One region of the Thalassospira sp. A40-3 genome, then DNA from elsewhere that is predicted to be linked to it. Evidence: predicted binding sites of a transcription regulator. Region 1 holds the regulator's gene; each other region holds the start of a gene.

Region 1 (3,117 bases):
TGGTCGGGCGCTATGTGTTGCCGCGGCTGTTTCGCTATATCGCATCGCTCAAGAACCCGGAACTGTTTGCCATCGGCACGCTGTTTGTTGTGCTAGCCGCCAGCACATTGACCGAGGTTTCCGGGCTTTCGATGGCGCTGGGTGCGTTTATCGCCGGGGTGATGTTGGCCGAAACCGAGTTCCGTCATCAGATCGAAGCCGATATTTCACCGTTCCGCGGCGTGTTCCTGTCGCTGTTCTTTATGTCGGTGGGCATGTCGGTTGATGCCGACGTTGTTTATAACGAATTTGGCACCATCGTGATGTGGCTGGTGCTGTTGCTGGTGATCAAGACGGCGGTTTTGTTCGTTCTGGCGCGCGCGATCCGGTTTGAAACCGGCCTTGCCATCCGGGTGGCGATGAGCCTTGCCGCCGGGGGTGAATTTGCCTTTGTGATGTTTGCCCTGGCCGCCCAGAACGGTGCGGTGCCGCTTGAAATGGCCGCCATGCTGATCCCGGTGGTGGCGATTTCGATGGCGCTGACCCCGACGCTGATCAGCCTTGGTCACAAGATCGAGGAAAAGCTTCATCCCAAGGAAGAAGACCAGCTTGGCAAGATTGCCGAAGAATCCGAGGGCATTCACCAGCATGTTCTGGTGATCGGAAGCGGCCGCGTTGGCCGGGTTCTGGCCCGGTTGCTCAAGACACGCAACATTCCGTTCCTGGTGCTGGATAGTGACGCACAGCAGGTTTCACGCGGGCGGGCAGAAGGCCTTCCGGTTTACTTTGCCGACGGGTCCCGCCCGGAAACTTTCCGGGCCGCGCACACGGATGAGGCAAAAATTGCGGTTGTTGCCATGGGGAACCCGCATGCGACCGAGAAGACGGTCGCCCTTTTGCGCCAGCATTACCCGCATCTGAAGATCTTTGCCCGTGCGCAGGACATCACCCATATCGGGCCGCTGTCGCGCCACGGGGCGGATGCGGCCATTCCGGAGGTTCTCGAAACCGGGTTGCGGTTATCTGATCACGTTTTGGCCGCCTGTGATGTGCCGCAGGAAGATATTGATGCCGAAATCGCCAAATTCCGCCGTGCAGACATGCTGTTGATGAACGAACTGGCGCCGCGCCCGCAGCGCAAACCGTCAGGATCGGAGAATGCCGACAAACCGGCGAAGAAAGAAACCTGAAGACGTTACGGCCTTAAAACAAAAACCCCCGCAGCAAATCGCTGCGGGGGTTTTTTTAATTGGATCAGGCTCTAAACCGGCTTAGGCGGCGGTTTCAGAGTCCAGCGCATAGCCCGCGGCACGGACGGTGCGGATGATATCGCGCGTGCCCTTGACGTCATTGAGCGCCTTGCGCAGGCGACGGATATGAACGTCGACGGTGCGGGTTTCGACATAGATGTTCGGGCCCCAAACCGCGTTAAGCAACTGTTCGCGCGAGAAAACCCGCCCCGGATGTTCGAGGAAATAGCGCAGCAGACGGAACTCGGTCGGGCCAAGATGGATCGATTTTCCATTGCGGCTGACCCGGTGGGCGGCGAGATCCATTTCGATGTCGGAATAGATCAACTGCCCTTGTGGTTGCGCCGGACCGGACCGGCGCAAAAGCGCGCGGATACGGGCGAGCAGCTCGCCAATGGCAAATGGCTTGGTGACATAGTCATCAGCCCCGGTATCCAGACCGCGGATGCGGTCGCCCTCTTCACCGCGCGCAGTGACCATGATCACCGGCAAATCGCGGCTTTCAGGCTTGCGGCGGATCTGACGGCAGACCTCGATCCCCGACATTACCGGCAGCATCCAGTCGAGCAAAACCAGATCGACATGGGTTTCAGCCAGAATTTTCAACGCTTCGTCACCGTCACCGGCTTCGACAACCTGCATCCCCTCGCGTTCGAGGTTGTAGCGCAACATGGTTACGATTGCTGCCTCGTCCTCGACGATAAGAACCGTTGGGTCCATCTTCCTATGCTCCCGTGTCAGTCATTCGGTTCGACAACAGCGAAGTTCGCTGCGTCGTTTTTTGGCCGGTCAATCCCCGGCAGGTCTTCGCCCTTGATCCGGTAATAGATCGTTTCGGCGATATTGGTTGCGTGATCACCGATACGTTCGATGTTCTTGGCAATGAACAACAGATGGGTCGATGCGGTAATGTTGCGCGGATCTTCCATCATGTAGGTCAGCAATTCGCGGAACAGCGAATTGTACATATCGTCGACTTCCTGATCGCGTTCCCAGACCCGGTGGGCCTTTTCGGCGTCGCTTTCGATATAGGCATCCAGGACATCCTTGATGATTTCCTGGGCCAGCTTGGCCATGTTCGGGATCGCCTGAACCGGGCGGATCGGCGGGATCTGGTTCAGCACCTGCGCGCGTTTGGCGATGTTTTTGGCAAGATCACCAATGCGTTCAAGATCGTTTGACAGCTTAAGGGCCGTCACCACCTGACGCAGGTCATCTGCCATCGGCTGACGCAGGGCCAGAAGACGCACGGCAAAGTCCTGGACTTCCTGTTCGAGTACATCGATGCGCTGATCGGACAGGATGACTTTCTCGGCCAGTTCGGAATCGCGTTTGACGATGGATCTGATCGAGGAAATAAGCTGGCTTTCGGCAAGCCCGCCCATTTGCGAAATGATGTTGTTCAGACGGGTCAGTTCCTCGTCGAACGAACTTACGATATGGGTATGTTCATCAGCCATTTATGCGTACTCCTGGCGTCGCTTAACCGAAGCGGCCGGTAATGTAACCCTTGGTGCGTTCGTCCTTCGGGTTGGTAAAGATCTGATCGGTTTCACCGACTTCAACCAGCTTTCCAAGGTGGAAGAACGCGGTGCGCTGCGACACACGGGCGGCCTGCTGCATGGAGTGGGTGACGATCACGATCGTGTAGTTCGAACGCAACTCGTCTATCAGTTCCTCGACCTTGGCGGTCGCAATCGGATCAAGGGCCGAGCACGGCTCATCCATCAGGATGACTTCCGGGCTGACGGCAACCGCGCGCGCAATGCAAAGGCGCTGCTGCTGACCACCGGAAAGACCGGTTGCCGGTGACTGCAGGCGATCTTTGACTTCTTTCAGAAGACCGGCACGTTCGAGCGAGGTCATGACGATTTCATCAAGTTCGTCA
Region 2 (3,117 bases), 2.0 Mb from region 1:
GGTCATGGATCAATTGGCACCAAGCCGGGCGATTATGTGATTGCCTATAAGCTTGCCGAGTAAGATCGGCCAAAACAGACCTTAAAGCGCACGGGCATCTGAGAGAAATCAGGTGCCCGTGTCATATCTGGCGCTTGCGACCCTATCCCGTTGCATCAAGGGCAAGGCGCTTTTCAACCCGTTGAATTTCCTCAGGCCGGAGCCTTGGTTCCAGCGCATCCAGTGCGGCCTGCGGGTCCAGTGGTTCTGCCTCGTTGGCACCTTCGGGAAAGGTGATCGGGCCGCGTGCAGCACGCCTTAGCCAGTAATAGGCGTCGGCGTAATTCTGTTTCACGCCCCAGCCACGTTCAAGCAGGGCACCGAACATGAACTGTGCGGCGTGCATGTTTTCGTTTGCGGCAATTTCAAAGTAATGGGCGGCTTCGACAAAGTTCTGGCGACCCCCGCGACCATGGAAATACTGCGCGCCGATCATATAGGCGGCATTGGCATTGTGCGGATCAATGCGCAGTGCCCGCTTGAAGTATTTCGTGGCCTGAAAATGATCGTAGGGCAGGCCAAATCCGTTGAAATGCATCAGGCCAAGATAATAGGTCGCCCCGCCGTGGTTGGTCTTTGCAGCCTTGCCAAACCAATTAGCCGCCATTTCGTATTCAGGCGCCCCCAGATCACCGCGAAAATACAGCAGGCCCAGCGCATATTGCGCATACGGGTCGTTTTCCTGTGCCGCCAGATGCCAGAAGGACTGCGCGCGCACGTAATCCCCAGCCTGATAGGCATAATAACCTGTCTGGTATTCCTTGCTCATACCTGCTGTGTTTCCCGCTGTTGGCAACAGCAGGCAGGCCAGCACGGCAAGCGCGAATAGGGGGTGTCGGCCCGAAGGGCTGGCCGATGAGGGGCTGGTCACGTGTGGGAACCGTCAGGAGTTTGTTTTAAACAGGGGTACGACCTTGCGGGCGCGTTTTTCGATGGCTTCAAGCACATTGACGATTTCAGCGCTTTGTTTGATGCGCTCACCGCTATGCAGGGCAACATATTGTCCGGCATTTTTGTGCTCGTTACCGAGCTTGATGACCGTGAAAAGAGGGGTTTCGTGGGTTGAACGGAAAATCGAAAACATCGCCATCCCGTCCAGATGATCAATGGCATAATCCTTCCAGGCGCCGCTGGCAACCTGTCGGGAATATGTGTTCATGAGTTTCATCAGTTCAGCCCGGTCAAAATGAACAAAGCTTTTGGCTTTGCGGTATTTGGCCAAATCGAACAATGTTCCCATGTGGTACTCCGGCAGCGTGTGTTCGGGGTTGTCCTTTGCCACAACGGGAAAATGACAGCCTGATGACACGGTAGCGCGGATTGACCGATGCCTCAAGTTTCAATGGATGAAAAACAGAGCAGGTTTTAGAGGCTGCGTGAACGGGTTGGCGGCCAATCAACGGTTTGCGATCCGGTGTTATAGGGATCCGGTGTGCGATAGCAACTGACCGCCGCAAGCGAGCGATAGCAATAAAGCGGCGGTTCAGGCACCGGTTCCTTTTTGCAATAGGACTTGCCGTCAATCTTGCGGATGGTCGAGCAATCCTGACCGGTCGATAGCGAAACCGCATGGTCAATCAGCGTCTTGTCGGAATTGATGATGCTGACCACGTCAAAGGCAATATACCATTCGCCGCCGGTAAACAGGCTGGTGCCGACAACATCGGACATCGTTGTTCCACAGCCCGACACAGTGGACCCCATCAAGGCTGCAAACAGCCCGGCAAGGATACGCTGTCGGATAAGGCGCCGTTTTGCGGGCTTGGTGTGTGCAGTCTCGCGACGTTTCATTGTGGTCTCCGTCCGCTCACCGGGCAAATATGACCGATGACAAGTTCAAATCTGTTCCCTTGGCATTTACCAAAGCAAGCCCTGTGCCGAACTGTGTTTTTGCCCCCGGTAAAACGACATGTGGCACTGATCTTGGGCGTTTTCAGCCCTCTGTATCACCGTCAAAAAGCATCCGGGTGCGTTGATGGTGGCGTTCAAACATTTCAAAGCCGTTTAAAACCGGCGATGTCGCGGGGAAAATGTGTATCTGGCAGGCAATTCTTTCCCGTTGGGTTTGCTGTGCCCGAATTGGGCCACATGGCGCTGATATCAGCCATGAAACGGTTATTGCGATCCCGCTTAATCCGAGGGCGGGGCAAAATAATCGTCGGAATAACCGGAATGGTGTCGAGCAGACTTGACCCTGTACCCGCTGGCGCGTTAAATCCTTGCCAGAAATTTTTCAGATAAGCGGGCAGGTTGCCCGCTTTATTGTGACCGGATTGGAGCCGTTTTCGTGGTTGATATTTTCCAGGAAGTCGAAGAAGACCTTAAGCGTGAACGCAGCGAAGAGCTGTGGCGCAAATACGGGAAATACGTGATCGGCGTTGCAGCGGCCATCGTGCTGGGTGTTGCCGGTCGTGAAGGCTGGAAAACCTATGAAACCAGCACAAGCATCGAAAACGGAACCCGTCTTGCCAATGCCGTCGAACTGGCACAGGACAGCGCAACCGACGAAGACGCTGCATTGGCCGCCCTTGATGCGATCATCGCTGATGGCAATGCCGATTTTGTCGCGCTTGGTCACTTCCAGAAGGCAGCCGTTTACCTTCGCGCGGATGCAACGCCGTCTGCAATCAGCGAACTCGAAGCGATCGCCGGAAATTCCGACATTGATCAGGTTTATCGCGATCTTGCGGTGGTTCAGATCGCAATGAACAGTGCCAGTGCCGAAAACGCACAGGACCTGATCGCGCGTCTTGAGCCGATCGCAGTGCCCGAGAATGCGTGGTACTACTCCGCACGTGAAATGATTGCACTTCTGCATATCGCGGGTGGTGAGGTCGAAGCCGCCAAACCGCTTCTGACCGAGATTGCTGATGATAACAGTGCGCCGGCCGGAATGCGCGCACGGGCAAGTGAAATTCTCAAGGCTGTTGGTGCCTGAGGTTCTTCGGGCATCAGTGGATCGCAAGCCGCGATCCATATGACGTGAGTTTTTTCAGGGGATACGGTTTTGACCACACGCGGTATTAAGTCACTTCTTTGCGTAATGGGCCTGACGGGCCTTTTGGCAGGGTGTTCAAG
Region 3 (3,117 bases), 2.0 Mb from region 1:
GTTTTGGCCATGGCTGATGCCGCCCTTTTCAAATGTCAGTTTGCGTTCAGCACACAGTTGCTCTGCCACCTGATGCACGCGCGGCATCAAATCCCGCCAGTAGGAGCCAAAGGTTTTGGCAACTTCGGACGGGCATATCGTTCTGTCTGGCCCGCGCTCTGTTGCCAGATCAATCACGCGCTGGCGCAGGATGGCATAGGTTGGCTGATCTTCGTCTTTTTGGTCAAACATCATGACACTTGGTTCTGCATGTCGGTTTTTGCAGGCTGCTTTCGCTGGCGTCGGCACCGGTCAGAGCAATACTGAACCTCGTCCCAGCAATCCTTCCATTTGCGCCGCCAGTTAAAAGGCCGCGCGCATGTCACGCAGGTTTTCTGCGGCAAATCTGATTTGCTGTGACGATGTCCATTGGCATTTTTCGGCATGACACTGCGTTCGGATCAAGTTTGTCGATTATCCGATCAGTGCTTCGACCATGGCATGTGCCGCTGTTCGGCCACTGCGCCAAGCCGCCTCGACCCGTGCGCCAAGGCACCAATCCCCTGCGGCAATCACCCGGCCATTCATGCCATTAAGGTGACTTTTGCCAAGCGGCAATTCAGTCCGCGCATAGCGCCAACGATGGGCCTGAACCGAATGAAGTTCTGGCAGTTTGACACCACTGACATCACGAAGGGCAGCCAGCAGCTTTTCAATCACGCGGTCCTTGTCTTCTTCAAGGTGCTGACGTGACCATTCCGGGCTGGCATGCAGCACCCACGGATCGGGTGTGCGACGGTGGAACATGTCATCGTTCTGGCTGCTGCGCGCGGCCCAGCTGATTTCGGGGCTCGGATACAGCATCGCGTCAAAGCCGGTCGGAAGCGGGGTTTCAAAGGCGGCCATAACCGCCCAGCACGGAGCCATGACAACCTCGTCAATCGGGGCATAGCGCGGGGCAAGCGGGCGCAAAAGATCGGCGGTCTGCGGGGCAGGGGCGGTAACGATCACACCATCAAACGGGCCGTATGTGCCGTCCAGATCATCATGGAGCATAAAACTGCGCGGGCCGTTCGGCTCGATGCCGATAATACGGTGTTGCTTCTGGATCGGGAAGGTGTCGACCAGGGGGCGGATCAGTTTGTTCATCTGCGGCGCACCCTGATACCAGGGCTCTTCGGCAAGGTTGCCGACATGGCGCGCGATCGGTGAAAGTGCCGCACCGGATTGTGCGGGGGCGGACGTTCCGCGATGAAGGTTGGGCGACCAGTTCTGGGCGGCGTTAAACTCGGTTGCTTCTTGCAAAAACGCATTAAACCCCGGATCACGCGCCGTCACATATTGCGCACCATGATTGAAATGACCAAAGTCGGTGCGCCGTGACGCCAGACGCCCGCCAAGACCGCGGCTTTTTTCAAAAACCGTTACGTTCATGCCAATGCGGTGCAGCGTGCTGGCCGCTTTTAGGCCCGCCATTCCGGCACCAATGATCGCAATATTCACGTTTGACATCCGTGGCATGTGTGGCTCCTGTCTGGGTCGCGGGGCAAGTCCCGACGGATTGTTTAAAGTTATAGTTTCGATACGAAACCAGACCGGAATTGGAGCAGTCCCACCGATAAGAAATTTATGAAACTGTCACGACCGGGTCATGAAACCGTTACAACAAACACGCAGTCTGCCTGCTTTGATTACGGTTATTCCAAGGGGAAAACATGCGTTCTTCATTGATGGCGACAGCCGCTGTTTCGTTGCTTCTGACAGCCTGTGCAGGCACGGCACCCAACCAAACCAAGATGGCGGGTGACGTCATGAATGCGGGTGCGCATCCGATCACGATTGTGCCGATGGGCGAATATCGTACCGGGATGCTAGATGAAAGTGCGGCGGAAATTCCGGCATTTGATCCGGTGTCAAAGCGCATCTTTGTCGTCAATGGCGCGGACAAAGTGGTCGATATTCTTGATATGTCTGATCCGTCCGAACTGACCAAGATCGATGCGATTGATCTTTCCACCTGGGGCAAGGGTGCCAACAGTGTTGCCATCAAAAATGGCGTTGTCGCCGTGGCCGTGGAAAATACCGATAAGCAGGCACCGGGTCAGGCCGTTTTCTTTGATACCGATGGCGGGTTTATTTCAGCGGTCACCGTGGGCGCACTGCCCGACATGATCAAGTTCTCCCCGGATGGGAAATATGTTCTGGTCGCAAACGAAGGCGAGCCGAATGACGCATTCACCAATGATCCGGAAGGTAGTGTTTCGATCATTTCCATGGCCGGTGGTGCAGAAAACTTGTCCGATGATGACGTCCGCACGGTTGATTTCAAGTTCCTGAATGATGGCAAGCTGCCCTATGGCATGCGGACGTCCAATCCGGGTGCTTCAAGCGTGGCACAGGATGTGGAGCCGGAATATATCGCCGTCTCCAAGGACAGCAAAACAGCCTATGTGTCGTTGCAGGAAAACAACGCGATTGCGATTATCGATATCGAAACTGCAACCATCAAAAACGTCGCCGGTCTTGGCTTCAAGGATCATTCGGTTCATGCCTTTGATGCCAGCGACAAGGACGGCAAGATCAATATCCGCACTTGGCCGGTGATGGGCATGTTCATGCCTGACACCATCGATGCAATCAATATTGATGGCAAGGAATGGGTCCTGATCGCCAACGAAGGCGATTCACGCGACTATGACGGCTACAGCGAGGAAACCCGCGTTGGCAAACTGACGCTTGATCCGGTGGCCTTCCCAACCGCAAGCACCCTGCAAAAGGATGAAAATCTTGGTCGTTTGAAGACCACAACCGCGCAGGGCGACGTTGATGGTGATGGCGATTTCGATGTCATCTATAGCTATGGCGCACGGTCGTTCTCGGTGCTGGATGCGGACGGTGAAATGGTCTTTGACAGTGGTGATGCGTTTGAGCAGATCCTGGCGGCGAACTATCCCAATGTTTTCAATTCCTCGGATACTGAAAACTACAGCCGTGACAACCGCTCCGATGACAAGGGCCCGGAGCCAGAAGGCATTGCAAGTGGCTATGTCAATGGCACGCCCTATGCCTTTATCGGGCTGGAACGTCAGGGCGGCTTCATGGTCTATGACCTGACCAACCCGACCAACCCGCAATTCG
Region 4 (3,117 bases), 170 kb from region 1:
CCTCACCGATTGGGGCAAAGGTCCAGTTGCCATCCGCCTTCGGATCAATTTCCTTTTCGGTCAGGATATAGTTGGCAAGCACCGTACGGTTTTCATCTGGTGCCTCGACAATGATCGTCGATCCATCAAGGCCCGGGAAATTGCCACCACCGCCGGCGCGATAGTTGTTGGTCGCAACGACAAACTTCTGATCTGCTGTCACCGGTTTGCCTTCGAAGCTCAGATTGACGATGCGGTGACTGTCGGGATTGATCACTTCGCCCGCCTTGTTATAGCGGGCCGGTTTGGTGACATCGATTTCGTAGGTCACGCCATCAATCACATCATAATTATAGGTCGGGAAATCCGAGTTGATCAGAGCTTGTTCTTCGCTGCTGTTCGGATCAATCTGATTGAACTGGCCTGCTGACATTTCAAGCCATTCACGCACCTGATCACCATCAAGCAATACTGCGCGCACGGTGTTTGGATAGATGTAAAGATCCGCGACATTTTTAAGCGCAATTTTGCCTTCGGGAATGTCGGTGAAATAGTCCGGACCACCACGACCACCGGCCTTGAACGGCGCCCCGGCCGACAGGATTGGAATGCCATCATATTCCGATCCGTTCAGGATCTTTTCGAGATACCATTTCTGGGCATTGGTCACGATCTGGATCGAAGGATCATCGGCCACAAGCGCAAAGAAGCTGTTGATCGGTGCCGACGTGGTGCCCACACCTTCGCGCATATAGGCAATGGTGGCTTCGTGCTCTTCCTTGACCGCGGCAATGATTTCCGGATCGGCTTCAACCAGCGGCGTCACGGTCCGGCCTTCGCGCTGATAGATCGGACGTGCATCAGACAGACTGTCGGTGACACTCCATTCGCCGTCATCGGTGACATTCAAGGTCAGGTCAATCACGCCAAGATGGCTGCCCCAGAAGCCAGGCATCACTGCCGCAACGCCGTTGATTGTGCCTTTGGCAATATCGACACCTTCAAGATCGGAAAAGGCCTCAGACGGGAACACAGTGTGGGCATGGCCAAACAGGATCGCATCAATGCCATCGACTTCGGAAAGGTAATAGGTGGCATTTTCTTCCATGCCATTACGCGCCATGGTCGACAGGCCGGAATGCGGAACAGCAATGACGATATCCGCACCCTTTTCGCGCATTTCCGGGACATATTTTTTTGCCATCTCGACAATGTCTTTTGCAATCACATTGCCTTCCAGATTGGCCTTGTCCCACTGCATGATCTGGGGCGGCACAAACCCGATCACACCAACCTTCGCCTTGTGCACCTTGCCGTCATTATCGGTAAACTCCCGATCCAGCAGCACATAGGGTTCGAAATACGGCTTGTCGTTGTCGGGATTGTCATCGCCATCATCAACAAAGACGTTGGCACTGACATAGGGGAAGTTGGCACCGGCCAATGATTTACCGAGGAAATCGAGACCGTAGTTAAATTCATGGTTCCCGATATTGGCCGCGTCATAACCAAGAAGGTTCATCGCCTTATAGACCGGATGGACATCACCGTCCTTAAGACCACGTTCCTTGGCCATATAATCGCCAAGCGGATTGCCCTGGATCAGGTCACCATTATCGATAAAGACAACGTTCTCTGCCTCGCCACGTGCGGTTTTAAGCAGGGTCGCGACCTTTGCCAGACCAACCGTGTCGGACTCGCCATCACGGTAATAGTCATAATTAACCAGATGCGTGTGGATGTCGGTGGTTTCGAGGATACGCAAAGACACCGTGCTATCGGCCAATGCCGTGCTGCTTACCAGTGCAAGTGCCATCGAAATCCCGGTCATCCGGGCAGCGTTTTTGTGAATGAATACCATCGAGCCGTGTCCCTGCTTATGCGTTAAACCGCGAAACTGTAATCCCGTTTAAATGGCGGGGTTTTGAAGATTTTGCGAAAAAGGCAGGGCAAACACAAACAGAAACGCCTGCCACGATCGGCAGGCGTTTCTGGTCTGAGAGATATTTGGTGATCAGGCTGGCTGCATCGCGGTTGACTTGTATCCGCGAATAACCTCGTTGCCGGGCTCCGGATCGTGTGGGACGTTCAGGGCCAACACCAGCGAGACAAAGGCCATGGCGGCCCCGGCAAGGAACACCGCACCCGGCGAAATCAGCCAAATCAACCCGAAGGCCGCCGGGATGAAAACAGCCGCGATATGGTTGATCGTAAAGCTGACCCCGGCGGTTGAGGAGATGTCAGCCGGATCGGCGATCTTCTGGAAATAGGTCTTGATAGCGATCGCCAGCGCAAAGAACAGATGGTCAATCACATAAAGACCACCGGCCAGAATGTGGTTTTCGACAAAGGCGTAGGAGACGAAAACAATGAACAGTCCGACATATTCGAAGACCAGCGCACGGCGTTCGCCCCATTTGCCGATCATCTTGCCGATTTTGGGGGCCAGGAACATGTTGATCACGTGGTTAAGCAGATACAGCAAAGTGATGGTTGCTGCGTCATAACCGAACTTCTCGACCATCAGGAAGCCGGCAAACACGGTAAAGATCTGACGGCGTGCGCCACTCATGAAAGTCAACGCATAGTAAAGCCAGTAGCGTTTGCGCAGGATCAGCTTCTTGTTCTGCGGATGGGCATCAGCAAATTTCGGAAACGCCCCCCAGACAAACAAGGCGGCCAGGACCGTCAACGCACCGCCGAACAGATAGACGTAGCGATACTCGACGGCAAAGACTTCGAGCATCACCCAAACCATGCCAAACATGATCAGCGACGAAATTGATTTTGCCGACAGTTGCCGTCCCATGACCATGGCGGTGCGATCCTTGCGCACCCATTGCAATGACAGGGCCTGTTGCATGGTTTCGAAATAATGGAAGCCGATCGACATCAGAACCGTCGTGCAATAAAGCCCGATCACGGTCGGGAAATAGCCCGATATGGCAACGCCAATTCCAAGCACCAGCAAAGACAGAACTGCAAATGTCTGTTCACGCAGGACCAGCAGCACAAAAATCGCGGTAAAAGCAAGGAAACCGGGGATTTCACGCAAGGACTGCAAGATGCCGATCTCGCGGCCAGTGAAATCGGCCATTTCGACCGAAAAGTTGTTTAGAAGCGCCATCCAGGTCGAAA

What was found. Region 1 encodes PhoB, which activates phosphate uptake and scavenging genes when phosphate is short. Its sites were predicted from a motif close to TNTCATAAAACTGTCA; they were not measured.
Region 2: a site for PhoB is predicted at 1,332-1,347, ahead of IT893_RS05950 (DUF2794 domain-containing protein). Genes of this name have one in related genera too.
Region 3: a site for PhoB is predicted at 1,605-1,620, ahead of IT893_RS07600 (choice-of-anchor I family protein). Genes of this name have one in related genera too.
Region 4: a site for PhoB is predicted at 1,905-1,920, ahead of IT893_RS16060 (bifunctional 2',3'-cyclic-nucleotide 2'-phosphodiesterase/3'-nucleotidase). Genes of this name have one in related genera too.

What each region holds. Positions count from the first base shown of each region.
Region 1 covers NZ_CP065428.1:3,666,655-3,669,771, forward strand. The annotation lists gene IT893_RS16835 (cation:proton antiporter) at 1-1,169, shown strand, start outside; gene phoB (phosphate regulon transcriptional regulator PhoB) at 1,251-1,949, opposite strand; gene phoU (phosphate signaling complex protein PhoU) at 1,967-2,689, opposite strand; gene pstB (phosphate ABC transporter ATP-binding protein PstB) at 2,712-3,117, opposite strand, start outside.
Region 2 covers NZ_CP065428.1:1,328,364-1,331,480, forward strand. The annotation lists gene IT893_RS05940 (glucose/quinate/shikimate family membrane-bound PQQ-dependent dehydrogenase) at 1-63, shown strand, start outside; gene IT893_RS05945 (tetratricopeptide repeat protein) at 143-808, opposite strand; gene IT893_RS05950 (DUF2794 domain-containing protein) at 923-1,279, opposite strand; gene IT893_RS05955 (hypothetical protein) at 1,405-1,830, opposite strand; gene IT893_RS05960 (tetratricopeptide repeat protein) at 2,327-2,977, shown strand; gene IT893_RS05965 (PQQ-like beta-propeller repeat protein) at 3,047-3,117, shown strand, end outside.
Region 3 covers NZ_CP065428.1:1,698,526-1,701,642, forward strand. The annotation lists gene IT893_RS07585 (DUF3253 domain-containing protein) at 1-234, opposite strand, end outside; gene IT893_RS07590 (DUF2256 domain-containing protein) at 231-425, opposite strand; gene IT893_RS07595 (NAD(P)/FAD-dependent oxidoreductase) at 454-1,500, opposite strand; gene IT893_RS07600 (choice-of-anchor I family protein) at 1,695-3,117, shown strand, end outside.
Region 4 covers NZ_CP065428.1:3,495,025-3,498,141, forward strand. The annotation lists gene IT893_RS16060 (bifunctional 2',3'-cyclic-nucleotide 2'-phosphodiesterase/3'-nucleotidase) at 1-1,840, opposite strand, end outside; gene IT893_RS16065 (MFS transporter) at 1,994-3,117, opposite strand, start outside.